4 regions of the Desulfitobacterium sp. LBE genome follow, and region 4 is predicted to be linked to each of the others. Evidence: riboswitches for the same ligand, from Rfam matches in the RefSeq annotation. Region 4 holds a riboswitch; each other region holds the start of a gene.
The links. A riboswitch is a leader RNA that binds a small molecule or an ion and turns the genes downstream of it on or off. The one in region 4 is predicted to bind cyclic di-AMP.

Region 1 (3,944 bases), 2.0 Mb from region 4:
TTTGGGAACCCTTAACGGATTAATGCTGGGATGTACCCGGGGATTTTACTCCCTGGCGGCCAGAGATCTTGGTCCTCAGCCCCATATCTATAAAAATATTGATGCCAACACCAATATGCCCACCAACTCCGCCATCATGGGACTGTTATTTACGGCAGGGTGGCTGCTCTACTTCTTCGGTGCGAATTTGGTGCCTGAGTCTTGGTTTGGCCCCTTTAGCTTTGACAGCTCGGAGCTCCCCATTGTCACTCTGTACGTTATGTATATCCCCATCTTTATCATGATGATGGTAAAGGAGCAATCCTTAGGCGGCTTTAAACGGTTTATTATGCCCACCCTGGCCATCTTTGCCTGCATCTTTATGGTCATTGCCGCTGTTTATGCTCACCGCTGGGCGGTTCTCTACTATCTAATCCTTTTTATAGTGGTTATGGCCGTGGGCGGAATATTCTATTTTACTAAAAAGCCTCACTAGAGATGTTTTTTCTTCTGTAGGGCTGCCTGAAGGGCCTGGGAGCCCAAATAATTAAGCCAGGAGCTTGTCCTAGCGGAACAGCTCCTGGCTTTTAGCAATTTAAATGGTTAGGCAACTAGTAGCGGCGTGCTCCCAAATAGCGGGGGCCATAGAAGCTGTCGCTTACTCCGGAAACCTTAACCCCACTTCCGGGATTGGCAGCATGAACAAACTTGCCGTTACCGATGTAGATACCTACATGAGAGGCTCCGGAAGCATAGGTGCTGAAGAAGACCAAGTCTCCCGCTTGTAAATTATCTTTGCTCACAGATGAGCCTGAATTGAATTGGTCAAAGGATGTTCGGGGAAGGGAGATCCCGGACCCGGAATAGATGTACTTGGTAAAGCCGGAGCAATCAAAACCGCTGGTACTGGTACCTCCGAAAACATATTTTGTACCTTGAAAGCTGAGAGCCCGCTCGACAAGGGAAGAACCATTGGCACTGCCCCGGGAGGTGGCAGAGGCTACATTGACTGTTTGCTTGCTGGGACCTTTAGCAACGACTTCATCAACGGGTTTCTCGACGATCTTCTCATCGAGAACTTTTTTGGCTACCTCGACACCGTTTCTCTGCTCATAAGAATAGGTTACGATTTTGGAACCGTTACTGCCTTTGGTGACAACTTTGGTTTGGCCTGGGTTAAGTTTATAATCAGTTTTAGTGACTACGTCATAAGGAATGATCTCCTGACCGGAATATGTACCTTGGCTTACGACAGTCAGATAAGGTTCAACAGTGACAAGTTTGAGCACATCTCCCGGTTTGATCACAGTGTCTTCAGTTGCCCCGGGATTCCCCGCCAGAACTTCGGCGGTCAACATATTATTTTTGCGGGCGATCAACCACCAGGAGTCTTTTTCCTCTACAGTATACTCTTTTGTGGTAACCTGGCCTTCGATGAGCTGTTCATAAGCCAGCTCCAGGGAAGTCATTTGGCTGGGCTGAATGGAAACCTTTTCAATAGTTATGTCTTCTAAAAAGCTGACAGAAGTGATTTTGTTTTCATCACTGGATTTGGAATAGTACTCTTCGTATTGCTTAAGTAATTTGTCCGCCTCTTCTTTACTGGGTAAGTAAGCTATGGGTGTTCCATTCGCCAGAACTTTGTAGCCTTCCAGATAATAATTCAAAGAGCTGGCTAAATTTTCTTCCTTGATTTCTGAAGCTTTATAGGCGCTGTTTTTGATGCGGACATTTTCGTAGTTGATCTGGTCCCGTGTCTTGGCAACGACACCATAGGGCTCCCCTTTTTCCTGGAGGAATGTATCCACAAGGGTTTGTCCGCTTTGTGAATCTGCCACATAGCCCACTTGCTGGCCGTTGATCATCACCGCCGCCGCAGCGGTCGTCGTTAGAAAATAAAATCCCAGGCTGCCGGTCAGAACAAGGGTTACTGTTAAAGAGCCAAGAACACGAGGCGATTTCCAAGAAACGTTTTTTGCAATTTTTTGAACTTGGTCGGACGCTGAAACCTTGAATCGAGACAAGCTTTCCTTAAAATGCATGCTCAGACACCTTTCTTAGCCTACGGGGTTAGTTGACGGATTCGGGCGAAAGTGTAAGCCCTACGCACAGGAGGTGCGATTCACCCCAGAAATTTAGTCCCCCGCTCTAGGATACCCCAGATTAGGCGTTTATTATAAATGCACGTATTTTTATTCTGATTCGACATCAAGTTCTAAAGTTCCTTCATTAATACTTTATGAAATACGTGGAAATTCATTACATATTTTGGGGTGAAAGGATTCAGAAGTTAGTTATTCACCTTGGAATATGGTAAAATAGTGGCATGCTGTAAGCCAATAATGGAGCAATTGATGACTAGGGGGATAGCTTTGTTCTTTTGGAATCGAAAAAAAGCAACAAAAAAAATATCTCCTGAACCGGAAGCGGCTCAGGAGGTTTGGCAAAGGAAGAAATATAGAACCAATTATTATACTTATAACTCGGCAAAGGAAAGAGGCTCCTTGCGGAGCAAGAAACAGCGTAAACATGAAATAGGGGAATATAAGCTTGAAGTAGGGCTTGCCCATTTACCAAGATGCTTTCGCCGGCTGAGCAATCTCCTGTTAGGAACCAAGGGACGCTTCCACCAGATTGATCATGTTCTGATCTCCCCTTATGGAATTTTTCTTTTAGAAGCCAATAATTTGTCGGGACTGATCGTAGGGGAAGAAACGGAACCCAAGTGGTATCAGGCGATTACCTGGAGGGTGAAGACCTTTCCCAATCCGATCATGGAGAACCAGGTCCGGGTTCAGATGCTGCAGGAGCTGGCGGGGCTTGATCAAACTATTCCCGTGTTTTCCTATGTGACCTTTAACCGGAGTTGCAGCCTGAAAGTCTTTTCGGGTATGGTCTTTTATGATATAGATCTGCCGGCTTCAATCATGCAGCTGGCCCAGAATCAGCCCGCGGTGCTCAGTGATGAGGAGATCCTTGAGCTCGTGGAGAGGATCGAAAAAATCAATCTGACCGATCTGGGCCTTCGCAATGAGTATGCGGCCCGTCAGCGCCGGGAAAGAATGCAGTACAGACCCAAGTATGGAGATATTCGCTGCAGTATTTGTCAAAAGGCTGTCAACGAGCGCATGGCCCGATATTGTTTAAACCGGCCTGAAAAATTCGCCTGGAAAATCTATTGCGAAAAACATCAACGGGAAATGACCCGGGTGGTGAGACGGGAAGGGGGGAGAGAAGGCCATGGTCCATACCCTGAATCTACAGACTCAAAAAAGGAATCAATGGATTGATATTACTTCTTTAATAGAAGGTTTTTTGCAAAATTTCCAGTTCAAGGATGGGGTGGCGATTATTTATTGTCCTCACACTACAGCGGGAATCACGATCAATGAGAATGCTGATCCCGATGTTTGCCGTGATCTTCTGAGGCGGCTGGATGAGCTCTGCCCTTGGGATATGGCTCAGGATAGGCATGGGGAAGGAAATTCGGCAGCCCATTTGAAGGCCAGCCTTATGGGGAGCTCTCAGACCGTCATCGTTAAGGATGGCCGGCTGCTTTTAGGCCGTTGGCAAGGGGTTTATTTTTGTGAATTTGATGGCTCCCGCTCCCGGCAGTGTTTTGTGAAGTTTATAGGTTGAACGAGACCTCTTTCAGTGATAAATCTGCACTTGGGCTCAAACCTGCAGTTTAGAATTGAGCCGTATTATCAAAAAAGTGAAGGGCAAAGGCAAGTACCCGATTGAAAGCAAGTACTTGAAAGAGAATAATGAATGAACTTATAGTTGTAAAGGGTGAAGAAAAGGCTCAAAATATCAGGACCAAAGCTGTCAGAGGGACGATACTGACACTTATCGGCGGGATTAGCTGGGGGTTTTCCGGTGCCTGCGGACAATATCTTTTTTCGGTGAAGGGCATCGACCCTCATTGGGTTACCGTGGTACGGATGCTTACGGCAGGATTGCTC
Region 2 (3,944 bases), 2.5 Mb from region 4:
TTAAAGCCCTGGAGAAAAAAATGAAAGAGGCCTCGGAAAATCTGGAATTCGAAAGAGCCAAAGAATACCGGGACCTGATGGAGGATCTCAAAAAAGTTGGGGAAAAGCAGAACATCACCTTAAACGACTTCGTCGATCGGGATGTGGTGGGCTATGCCTATACTCAAGATCAACTTTGTATTCAGATCTTTTATTTGCGCCAGGGCAAACTGCTCTCCCGGGATAATTTCATTTTCCCTTATTACGAGGAACCGGAAGAAGCTTTTGTCTCTTTTCTGGCTCAGTTCTACACAGAGAGTTCTGCTCTTCCTCAAGAAATCCTCCTCCCTCCCCTGGATATCAGTGTGTTAACAAAGCTCTTCCCCATGGTCGTGCCGCAAAAAGGTCAAAAGCGGGATCTGGTGCAAATGGCCATGGAAAATGCTCAAACCACTTTACACGAACAGATTTCCATCGAAATACGGAACTTGACGGAATGCACCCAAGCTTTGGCGGAAATCGGCAACGCCTTAGGCATCCCTTCCCTCCGTACCATCGAGTCCTTTGATATTTCCAATATTGCCGGTACCCATAGTGTAGCAGGAATGATTCAGTTTCTTGATGGCAAACCTAATCGTAGTCAGTATCGCAAATTCAAGATTCAACCCATGCCGAATATGGATGATACGGCCTCCATGCACCAGGTGATTGAGCGCCGTTATGCCCGACTCCAGCAAGAAAACCTGCCGCTCCCGGATCTGATCCTGGTGGATGGAGGCAAGGGACAGATCCATGCCGCCCTGGCTGCTCTCCACAGCTTAAACGCTGCGATTCCTGTTGCCGGCATGGTCAAAAACGACAAGCACCAGACTTCGGCGTTAATCGACGCTATGGACCGCATTCACTCCTTGGATCGCCGTTCCGCCGGTTTTCGCTTGCTGGAACGGATTCAAAACGAGGTCCATCGCTTCGCTATTACCTTTCATAGACAGCAAAGGGCTAAAAGCATGACCCTTTCTGAATTGGACGGCATAGCAGGGGTCGGTCCCAAGCGCAGACAACAGCTCCTTAAGTTTTTTAAATCCATAGATAGTATCCGCCAGGCCACCCTTGAGGAACTGCAGCAATCCGGCCTTCCTGCCCCGGCAGCTGCGGCGGTCTATCAACATTTCAACTCTCATAAGGAGGAAAACCATGATTCTTAATTACCGTGTTGAACTCTGCCGCCAATGCTATTATAAGCGGATGAAACAATGTGCCAAGACGGACCTCTATATCCACAACCGGACATTGGCGGAGCCCGGCGGGGAATGCAAGAGCTATCTGCCGGTGCCCTGGCTGCCTTATTGACGATTAAAGCCAAATTACCAACCGGTTGGTAATTTGCTTCCGATCCGAAAAGATGGTCATAGCCTAATTTAGCAGACGGAAACAGAGCTGGGAGAGCTAAAAAGGAGTATCACTCACTGCTTTAAAAAAGCAATGAGGCGATACTCCTTCAGTATATTCCCCATTATGTTCCTTTGTCCCTATTGACAAGCCTATGAATTAGAAAACTCTCCTGGCCCCAAGGTAACGACCAGCATAATAACTGTCCGATAAGCCGGTGATCTTAATACCGCTTCTGGCGGCATGAATAAAGTTCTCTTCTCCTATATAGATTCCCACGTGGGACGCTCCGCTATCGTAAGTGGCGAAGAAGACCAAATCACCGATCTGAAGCTCGTCTTTGCTGACTGCTGTTCCTATTCCATATTGGGCATATGAGGTTCGGGGCAAGTCAATTCCTGAACCTTTAAATACATATTGAGTAAAACCGGAGCAATCAAAGCCATTCGTAGTCGTCCCGCCAAACACATAGGGGGTACCGATCAGCTTTTGGGCATTGTCGCTGATTTCTTCGACTTTGGAACTACCGCCACGGGAGATCTCCTGAACAGGAGCAGCCGCAGCTTGTCGCAAAGCCCGCTCTTGGGAAAGCTTTTCGATGTCCATCGCTGCCATCGTTTCTTCAGGGGTAGACACGATATCTTCCTGAGCCTCTTCTGTAAATTGCTGTGATTCCCTCTGACTATCCGTATCGGCAGCTACAGATACCGAAGCGTAAGCTAAGGCCATTGCTGCTGCTTCAGGTTGCCGGATCACATCCTTTTTTTCTGCTTGAACCTCAGGGGAGAGTACCGTATCGGCAACAGTTTGAGTTTGAGCCTGCTGAGTCTGAAACAATGAAGCGTTCCTTAAGAGAATAGATTCGGAGCTTGTCACAGGTACTGCGGCACTTCCAGGCCCATAGATGCCCGGGAGGCTGCTTACCAATAAGGTGCCGGATAACACCACACTGGCCACCCATCCCCTTTTAGAGGAAGAGTCCATGAATTTTCCACCTTTCGTCGCTTACGAGGTTAGTTGACGGATTCGGGCAAAAAGGTGCAAGCCCTACGCATGACTGCGATTCACCCCAAAAGATTATCCCCCGTTCCAGACACACGGTCCGGATTCAGCCCACATTTCTTATGCATTGTAGTATTCGCGAAAAATGCCTTTAATCCTTCACACAATTAATTATAAAAGTGATATATTTTGGAAATTTATTCTATTAATATCAGACTATTCACTCATTGGCTTTCTGTGCCTAAAGAAAGTAAGATAAAAGTAAAAACACCTCTCTCACGAGAGGTGCTGCTCTTTGAACCTTAGGACACCAACGAATAAATATTGCGCCATAGGTCAAGTAGGTTTTCCCACTGAGCTCCTGCAGTTTCCTGACAGGCGGTTTCCCTTTTCCCTCAGCCCAGAATGTCACCATTTCCAGCACTTGATCGCCACTAAGAACGCACTTTAATCCTCGTTGGTTTTCGCTCTAGAAGTTTTCCTTCACGCTCCGTGACGGTCTAGCCTCTTTTGCAGAAAAGAATTTCAGGCAAACTTAAGCTCATCGGCCAATGAACTTAAAGTTCCTTCAGCCCTCCCAACTTCTCCACCTCAAGGCAGGCTACACTGCACTAAGTTCCTTCCTAATGCAGGTTCATACCCCAAGCCGTAACCAAAAGCAGCCACGAACTTAGGCCTCCACGGAAGAGGGTATCGCCCGCATGCCATTGCAGATCCCCCTCATCCTTAACTCCCAGCAGCAACCCTCGACTGGGCGTCGAAAGCCACCACCAGGAACTTCATCGGTATGCCCTTAGCGGATTCTTAGGCCCGCCTTCGACAGTCATTTTACGCACTAGAATAGCGCACCCTAGTTCAAAGAAGATTACATCGCTTATTGTACACCGAAACGAACAATTTTTAAAACGACCTTTGCCTATTCATATTCTCGATTGCCTTTGATAATGAATGAAAAAAAGCAACAAATTCAAAAAAGAGAGCTTTGCGCTCTCTTTTTGGCTTATTAAAACAATACCGGCAAAATCAATGGTGTTTATCAAACTGATTTGGCTTCAGATGCGGGTTTTCCGTCAGAAAAGATTTTTCGCAGCATCACTTCGATACTTCCGGGCAAATCCCGTGCCGCTTGTTGAATCTGAACAGACCGCCAGTGGATTTCCTCCAATAAAACCTGAGTTCGCGGTGCGGAAATATAGGCTTGAGGCTGTTCCGGAGCAAACAAGCCTTTAGCTGCCATAAGTAAAATGAAGATGATTAAAATACGTCCCAACCAGCGCAATGGATATACTTCCTTTCCTCAAAAAAGATATATCCATAGTTTAACCAGCTTAGCCTTTTTTAAGCCTCATTTTCTCCAACTCAGACCAAAAATTCTCAGAATACAAAAAGAGCGGTTCAAAAAGCGCCCGTGCGGTTTGGGTGTGGATATGCTCATGGTAGTGACGAATCCTTTCACGGTAAAAGGATTCACAGGAATCCGGCCCAAAAAAAGGTTTTCCTTCTTTCCCCAACCAGACAAAAAGCCTGGCAATCCCCATAGGACCTACAAAATCCAATTTATCGGCATCATAAAG
Region 3 (3,944 bases), 640 kb from region 4:
TTGAATCCCCAGTAGATCAGCCATCCCAATAGCTAAGCGAATCAGATCCGATGAGAGCTGTCCAACCTTGGTTTCATACAATTTCATGGTTCCCACTACTTCACCCTGACACTTCAGAGGTACGATAACAGCCGCCGCCAGAGGACAATCACAGGTGTTCTGTCTGGGACAATTCAATTCTTTTTGAGTTCGTACTATCTTATAAACTCCGGATTGGATCACATCCCGTGTCGCCCGGGTAAGAATTTTATCTCCCGGATGATGCTGATCGCAGCCCACGCCCAAGTAGGCCAGCTGCTTTTCACAATCTGTGATTGAAACAGCCGCCACTTGGCCAATCTCTTGAATGATTTTAGCGATGTACTCTGCGTTTTGTTCATTAAGCCCCCGGCGCAGGTAAGGAAGAGTCTGGTTGGCTATTTTGAAGCTAAGCTCCGCGTTTCGCTCTGTAGCCTGCCGGGCAGTTTTTTTATATTCCAGATTTAAGTGATATAAAAGAAAAAATGTATTGCCTATTAAAAATAAAATTAACAGATTCATCTGGCCTGTTACTAAGACCAGCATTAATTCCACACCGAGTATGACTATGCTTTCAAAGATCATCCATCATCCCTCATGTCCTCTATAATTCATAGAGAGTTTCGACAGATGGCTATCCACTTCCTGTATTCTAGCGAAGGATTTCCTGAAGTTTTTCTTTCCCTTGTTCAGAGCCTACCGCCAGTAGGATATCTCCGTCGTCCAGGATAAACTCCGCTCCCGGAGAAAATTGCTCGATTCCCCCTCTGACCACAGCCACCACCGTTAAACCTGTTTTCTCCCTTAATTTTAAATCGCTTAAGGTTTTTCCCTTGGCGCTGGAGCCTTTGGCAACTTCAATTTCGGCCACATCCATCCAACGGCTGGCCAAACGATCCGTATAGTTCACGATTTTCGTGAGATGGGCATCGATCTTCTGATCGAGCTCACGTCTTTGTTCCATCAGCTTTTTCAGCTCATCAAAATAGACCTGAATTTCTGCTTTCTGGTCAAAACCTCTCATAAATTTTTCGGCCATGCTTTTGGAGACTACCGTAATCCCCACCCCTTGGCTTACCATGACTACACCCATCGTTTGGAGGATAGCAATGGAACGCCGGATGGTCTCCGGAGATACATTATAACGACCCGCTAAAGTAGAGCGTCCATGAATTTTTTCCCCTTCCCGGTATTCTCCCATAACGATAGAATGAGCAATATCTATCGCAATTTCCTGATAACGTGCATTATATTCCATCGGATTCCTCTCCTTGATTCATCTTATCATTAACCTTTAATTCTGCTACTAAGTGAACTACAAATTCTTACACTTAAATGCTTACTAAGATAACCCATATACAAAATAAACATATGTACAAAATATACAATTGACTGCTACCAACCCATATGATACTATTAAGTTGTTAGTTATGCAACTTAATATGGGCTTAATTTCCCAAGGGGAAAACGGGGGAACCAATTTAGGGGTGAATCGTTTTAAACGTAGAGCATGTTTCAGCTCGAACCCGTCAGCTAACCTCGTAAGCATTGAAGCACATGAGGCGTAAACACCTGATTATGTAATATGCTTTTTCTTGGGAACCGCGAGGTTCTTTTTTGATTCTAAAGACTTATTTTATATCTGCAAATAGAGGAGGGCAATCACTATGGCAATAGAATTTCTACCCCCTAACCCAAGACAGGCTTCACAAGCAAGAGCTTTGGAATTAAAACAAAAAGTTCAATCCTACAACAAACGCAAAGAAACGATTCCCTGCGGCCTTGCCTTAAGCGAAGAATTTAATGAAAACCGAGACTTTATACTGGATCAGTTAGATGCTGACCTGGAGCATTGGCAGGATTGGAAGTGGCAGCTTAAAAACCGTATTCAGGATGCTGAAAACTTGAGCACCCTGCTTCCCCTGACCCCCAAGCAAAGACATGAAATCAACGAGGTGGGCAAGGCTTACCGTTGGGCTGTTTCACCCTATTATTTAAGCCTGATCGATAAAGATGATCCTCAGGATCCCATCCGTCTGCAAAGTCTCCCCTCTGTGGAAGAGATCCTCGACGATTCCGGAGAAGCAGATCCCATGGGAGAAGAGTATACATCCCCTGCGCCTTGCATCACACGTCGTTACCCGGATCGCCTCATTATTAATGTAACCAATTTGTGTGCTATGTATTGCAGGCACTGCCAACGCCGACGGAATATCGGGGAAATTGACCTCCATGAAACCCGTGCTAACCTGGAGGCCGCCCTGGATTATATACGCTCCAATCCAGAGATTCGGGATGTGCTGGTCACCGGTGGCGATGCTCTCCTTCTCAGCGATCAAATGCTGGACTGGTTATTGGGAGAATTGCATGAAATTAAGCATGTGGAGATCAAACGTATTGGCACCCGGGTTCCTGTCACTCTGCCCATGCGCATTACCGATGAGCTCTGCGCCATTCTTGAAAAATATCCACCCCTTTATATCAATACTCAATTCAATCATCCCCAAGAGGTGACCGAGGAGACCAAGAAAGCTGCTGATCGCTTAATCAAAGCGGGAGTCATCTTAGGCAACCAAGCAGTTCTTCTCAAAGGAATCAATGACCAACCAGAGATTATGAAACGCCTTAACCAAGAACTTCTTAAAATTCGCGTTCGCCCCTACTATATTTTCCATGCCAAAAATGTTAAAGGCACGAGCCACTTTATTCCCCGCATTCAGGACGGGTTAAGGATTATGGAAAACTTGCGCGGCTACACCTCTGGTTTGGCCATTCCGACCTATATTATTAATGCCCCGGGAGGCGGTGGCAAAACCCCCATCTTACCACAGTACCTTATTTCCCTAAACGATGAAGAAGCAGTCATCAGAACCTGGGAAGGTAAGGTTGTGCATTATCCTAATCATTAACTATCTATATAAGGAGGAATCGGTATGAATTCACAAAAACTAACCCCTGACCCAGTCTATCAGGCCATCCTCCAGACCCATACCGACAGCCTAAAGCGCTATCTCTCTTTAGCGCCTGCCCTCAGAACTCCTTCTCAAGGGAATAAGAGTGGGGCCAATCCGGCCAATCAATACAATCAAAATCTACAGAGTCAAGCCAAATCATTCGAAGAAGGCTAATAACCTTATCCAAAGTCAAAAATTTATCTTGCCAAGCGATTTACGGCTGGCCCCCTTTCCTTAAATTGAATGGGTGGTGTCAGCCGCTTTATTTTGCGCCTTTTTCCCTTGCCAGGTTCCCCTTCTCTCCAGTTCACGGTCAATGGCATTAAGAATTTCCCATTTTTTCAGGCTCCAAAGAGGGGCTAGCAAATCCTTGCGGGGGGCATCCCCAGTCAAGCGGTGAATAACCGTCTGCGCAGGCAGGATTTCCAGTGTATCGCAAATCAAATGGATATACTCATCCTGAGAGAGTAAGGGAAAAGGACTCTGCTCGTAGATATCAGCCAGAGGTGTCCCCTTCAGCACATGCAAAAGATGCAGCTTAACTCCCTGCACATCGAGTTTGGCTAACGTTTGTGCTGAGCCGAACATATCCTCCAGGGTTTCCCCCGGCAGCCCATAAATCATATGGGTACAGACCCGTATGTTTCTGCGGCGGAGCTTATCCAAACCCTGAAGAAAATCCTCAAAAGTATGTCCTCTCCCCACCCATTCCATAGTCCGATCATGAATGCTTTGCAGGCCCAGCTCCACCCAGAGATACGTTCGTTGATTGAGCTCTTCCAAATAATCCAGCACCTCAGCCGGCAAACAATCCGGACGGGTGGCAATGGACAGCCCCACCACACCCTCCTCCGCCAAAGCTTGCTCATAGACTTCCTGCAAGCGCTTCAGTGGGGCATAGGTATTGGTATAAGCCTGAAAATAAGCCAGATATCTGGCACTGGACCATTTCCGGTTCATGACTTCCTTAAT
Region 4 (3,944 bases):
TTTTCTATCCAGCGGATCCCCCGTGTTAAAGGCCAGGCAATCAGGAAGTAGATCACAAGCAGCAAGCTGTAAATTAAAGTCGTCTCCATAGTGGAAGCATTGAGCACGGATGCCTGATAAGTCAAGTCGGCTAAAGTGATTAGGGAGACCAGGGAGGTGCTTTTCAGCAGCTCAATCTGCAGATTGCCAAACCCCGGCAGCATCATGACAAAAGCCTGGGGCAGGATAATGCGCCGCATGCGCTGCCAGGGGCTGAAATTCAAGGCAATCCCCGCCTCCGTCTGCCCTTTGGGAACAGCCAGGATGGCACTGCGCACCACCTCGGAACCATAGGCCCCGCAGTTCAGACCTAGGGTCAAGACACCGGCTGTCAAGGGGGGCAGGCTGATACCTAAAATAGGCAGGGCAAAATAGATCCAGAAGAGCTGAACAAGCAGAGAAGTTCCCCGGAAGGCTTCGACATAGACCGCCGCCAGAAAGCGGAGCGGCGGATATTTGGACAAGCGCCCGAACCCAGCCAGGAAAGCCAGCACCAAAGCGAGAAGAGTGGCCAAAAGCGTGATGATGAGAGTTATTTCCAGCCCTTTTAACAAGGCCGGTAAGAGGTCTAAAATAGCCAAGGTTCTCACTTCCTACTTAATAATGTCTTCCACAGTCGTGTCTCCCGGAAGCTCCTGCTCTGTAAAACCAAAGGATTCGAGGATCTTCAGCAGCTCACCGGATTCTTTCAGCTTCTGCAATTCAGCATTGAAAGCTTCCCGGAAATCACTGTCTTCATGACGGAAGGCAGTTGCTCCATAACCTCTGACACTTTCGCCGTCAATCACCGGCTGAGTGAAATCCATGACCCGCTCCAGATTGGGGTCATTAGCAGTATCCAAAGTAGCCTGAATCGAAGGGCCGGTAGCGGTAATCACGTCTGCCCGCCCGGCTTGCAAAGCTGCCAAAGCCGCCGGCATATCCGGAACAGTCACGATTCTGTCTTTAGGGACACCGCTGGCCACAAGGTAGTCATACTCAATGGCTCCTCCGGGTACAGCGACTTTAGCCGTCCCATGCTTGGCGATATCTTCATAGCTATACAGGTCGAGAGGATTGCCCTTCTTGACGGCAATAGCTTCCCCAATGCTGTATTCGGGATTGGCGAAGGACACCTGTTCGGCCCGTTCAGGAGTGATAAACATTCCGGCGGTAACCATATCAAAACGTTTGGCCTGAAGGCCGGGTATTAAAGAGGCAAACTCCGTAAGCTCCCCCTGCATGTCATTGATCCCCAGCTCTTTTAAGACGGCCCGGGCGATTTCTACAGCTTCACCGGTGAGCTTTCCGTCGGCAGTTTTGTAAGCATAGGGCTTCTCATTAGCAAAACCAACGGTGACGGAGCCTTTTTCCTTAGCCTTCTCTAATGTACTCATCCCATCTCCGCCTTTGGTCTCGGTGGTGCCGCAGCCTCCCAAGGCAAAAACACTAAAGGCCAGCACCCCCACCAGCAGAGTCTTGAGCAGTGGTAACTTTTTCATTCAAACGTCCTCCTTTTTTTCTCCACTGAAATCCGCAAAAAGGCATAGAAAAAGGGCCTGAACAGGCCCAAGAAGAAGCAGCGCATAACATTGGCTATTGATTTAGCATAAAAACACTAAAACGGGTTCACACGCTTACGAGGTTAGCTGCCGGGTTCGGAATGATACCTTTCCGTCATTTTAAGGAGTTTGCTCTCCTTAACAATGATTCACCCCCAATATGGTTCCCCCGTTTTCCTTTTTGGGAAATTCAGCCTTGACTGCAAACAGCTTGCAATCTGACAACTCTTATTTTGTTATAAGTTGTTACAACTTTATGTTAACATCTAAGTTGTCAGATTGCAATAAAAAATTTTCTTGCATCTTGACTTTTTAGGTATTCAGCCATCGCTTCAAGGCGAATTTATTGACCTCTCTGTTCATATCGGCAAGACTGGTGGTCAGAGGAATCTCCTTGGGACAGGCCCGCACGCAGTTTTGGGCGTTGCCGCAGTCGGTGATCCCTCCATCACCCATGAGGGCGGATAGACGAATATGCTTATGCATAGCTCCTGAAGGGTGGGTGTTAAAGAGAAGGGCCTGGGAAACGGCGGCCGGTCCAATGAACCGGGAACGGGAATTGACTTGGGGGCAGGATTCCATGCAGCACCCACAGGTCATGCACTTGGAAAGCTCATACGCCCATACTCGCTCTACTTCAGCCATGCGGGGTCCGGGACCCAGATCGTAGGTTCCGTCAATGTCGATCCAGGCATGAACCCTCTTTAAATTCTCGAACATAATGGTTCGATCCACCATAAGATCCCGGAGGATGGGGAATTTCCGGAGAGGCTCCAGGACAATAGGCTGCTCCAATTGATCCACTAAGGCTGAGCAGGCCTGCCTGGCTTGACCGTTGATATTCATGGTGCAGGCACCACAGACCTCCTCAAGACAGTTGCATTCCCAAACCACGGGATTGGTCTTTTTGCCTTGGACATTGACGGGATTCTTTTGAATCTCCATCAAGCAGGAAATAATATTCATCTTGGGACTATAATCCACCGCGAACTCTTCCCAAAAAGCAGGTTGGTCCGGAGCATTTTGGCGACGGATTTTTAAACGGACACTTTTTTGCCCTGACATGACGATCCCCCCTATTTCTCTACATCATAGCGCCGCGGTCTGGGCGTGATCAGTGATACATCCACCGCTTCATAGCTGAACTGCGGGCCCTCAGGCGTGTAGGTGGCGATGGTGGTCTTCAGCCAGTTCGCATCATCCCGCTCCGGATAATCGGGCTTATAATGGGCCCCCCGGCTTTCATTACGGTTAAGGGCCCCCAAGGTAATGACCCGGGCCAGCTCCAGCATATTCCAAAGCTGCCGGATAAAAAGTGCCGTCTGATTGCTCCACTGGACATCATCAATGAGCTGGATCTTCTGCCAACGCTGCATAAGCTCCTGGATCTTCTGGTCCGTTCCGGCCAGTTTGTCATTATAGCGGATGACGGTGACATTTTGGGTCATGACATCACCCAACTCCTTATAAATATGGTAGGGATTTTCCTCACCCTTCATAGTGAGAATCCTGTTCCAGAGCTCCTCCTGGGCCTTTCGTTCACGAACAAAGGCTTCTTCCTCCCCGCTGGAGGTTTCCGATTTATTTTTCTTGATGTACTCCAGGGACTTAGGGCCGGCGATCATACCGCCATAAATAGCCGAGAGCAGGGAATTGGCCCCTAAGCGATTGGCCCCATGGTATTGATATTCACATTCCCCGGCAGCAAACAGACCGGGAATATTGGTCATTTGATCATAATCCACCCACATTCCGCCCATGGAATAGTGAACTGCCGGGAAAATCCGCATGGGAACCTTCTTGGGATCATCGCCCACGAATTTCTCATAGATCTCAAGAATTCCTCCTAATTTGATCTGAAGCTCATGAGGATCTTTATGGGAAAGATCCAGATAAACCATGTTCTCACCGTTGACACCCAGACCCAAATCAAAGACCACATGGTAGATAGCCCGGGTGGCAATATCCCGAGGGACCAGGTTCCCGTAGGCCGGATACATCTCCTCCAGGAAATACCAGGGTTTACCCTCTTTATAGGTCCAGACCCGTCCGCCCTCGCCACGGGCCGACTCGGACATAAGCCGCAGCTTATCCTCCCCCGGAATGGCCGTAGGATGAATCTGGATAAACTCGCCATTGGCATATTTGACCCCCTGCTGGTAGAGAGCCGAGGCCACGGATCCTGTGTTAATGGTGGAATTGGTGCTCTTGCCGAAGATCATGCCGCATCCCCCGGCGGCCACGATGACAGCATCGGCGGGAAAGCTTTGGATCTCCATATTATAGAGGTTTTGGGCGACAATTCCCTTGCAGGCCCCTTCCTCAATAACAGCAGAGAGCATCTCCCAGCCTTCGTATTTCCTG

Region 1: it holds a riboswitch for cyclic di-AMP, as region 4 does, so the genes downstream of both, DESLBE_RS03905 (NlpC/P60 family protein) here and ehuB (ectoine/hydroxyectoine ABC transporter substrate-binding protein EhuB) in region 4, are expected to answer to the same signal.
Region 2: it holds a riboswitch for cyclic di-AMP, as region 4 does, so the genes downstream of both, DESLBE_RS01485 (C40 family peptidase) here and ehuB (ectoine/hydroxyectoine ABC transporter substrate-binding protein EhuB) in region 4, are expected to answer to the same signal.
Region 3: it holds a riboswitch for cyclic di-AMP, as region 4 does, so the genes downstream of both, eam (glutamate 2,3-aminomutase) here and ehuB (ectoine/hydroxyectoine ABC transporter substrate-binding protein EhuB) in region 4, are expected to answer to the same signal.

What each region holds. Positions count from the first base shown of each region.
Region 1 covers NZ_VLKD01000001.1:785,603-789,546, reverse strand. Annotated here, with positions in the region: gene DESLBE_RS03910 (APC family permease) at 1-475, shown strand, start outside; gene DESLBE_RS03905 (NlpC/P60 family protein) at 591-2,021, opposite strand; cyclic di-AMP (ydaO/yuaA leader) riboswitch at 2,024-2,159, opposite strand; gene DESLBE_RS03900 (nuclease-related domain-containing protein) at 2,352-3,269, shown strand; gene DESLBE_RS03895 (secondary thiamine-phosphate synthase enzyme YjbQ) at 3,220-3,618, shown strand; gene DESLBE_RS03890 (DMT family transporter) at 3,747-3,944, shown strand, end outside.
Region 2 covers NZ_VLKD01000001.1:313,893-317,836, reverse strand. Annotated here, with positions in the region: gene uvrC (excinuclease ABC subunit UvrC) at 1-1,184, shown strand, start outside; gene DESLBE_RS26435 (hypothetical protein) at 1,174-1,329, shown strand; gene DESLBE_RS01485 (C40 family peptidase) at 1,528-2,352, opposite strand; cyclic di-AMP (ydaO/yuaA leader) riboswitch at 2,356-2,492, opposite strand; gene DESLBE_RS01480 (hypothetical protein) at 3,407-3,649, opposite strand; gene DESLBE_RS01475 (HD domain-containing protein) at 3,699-3,944, opposite strand, start outside.
Region 3 covers NZ_VLKD01000001.1:2,134,388-2,138,331, forward strand. Annotated here, with positions in the region: gene DESLBE_RS10135 (histidine kinase) at 1-603, opposite strand, end outside; gene DESLBE_RS10140 (TrkA C-terminal domain-containing protein) at 671-1,276, opposite strand; cyclic di-AMP (ydaO/yuaA leader) riboswitch at 1,454-1,581, shown strand; gene eam (glutamate 2,3-aminomutase) at 1,686-2,927, shown strand; gene DESLBE_RS10150 (hypothetical protein) at 2,952-3,146, shown strand; gene DESLBE_RS10155 (TIGR01212 family radical SAM protein) at 3,207-3,944, opposite strand, start outside.
Region 4 covers NZ_VLKD01000001.1:2,774,810-2,778,753, forward strand. Annotated here, with positions in the region: gene ehuC (ectoine/hydroxyectoine ABC transporter permease subunit EhuC) at 1-629, opposite strand, end outside; gene ehuB (ectoine/hydroxyectoine ABC transporter substrate-binding protein EhuB) at 633-1,520, opposite strand; cyclic di-AMP (ydaO/yuaA leader) riboswitch at 1,638-1,786, opposite strand; gene sdhB (succinate dehydrogenase iron-sulfur subunit) at 1,893-2,645, opposite strand; gene sdhA (succinate dehydrogenase flavoprotein subunit) at 2,657-3,944, opposite strand, start outside.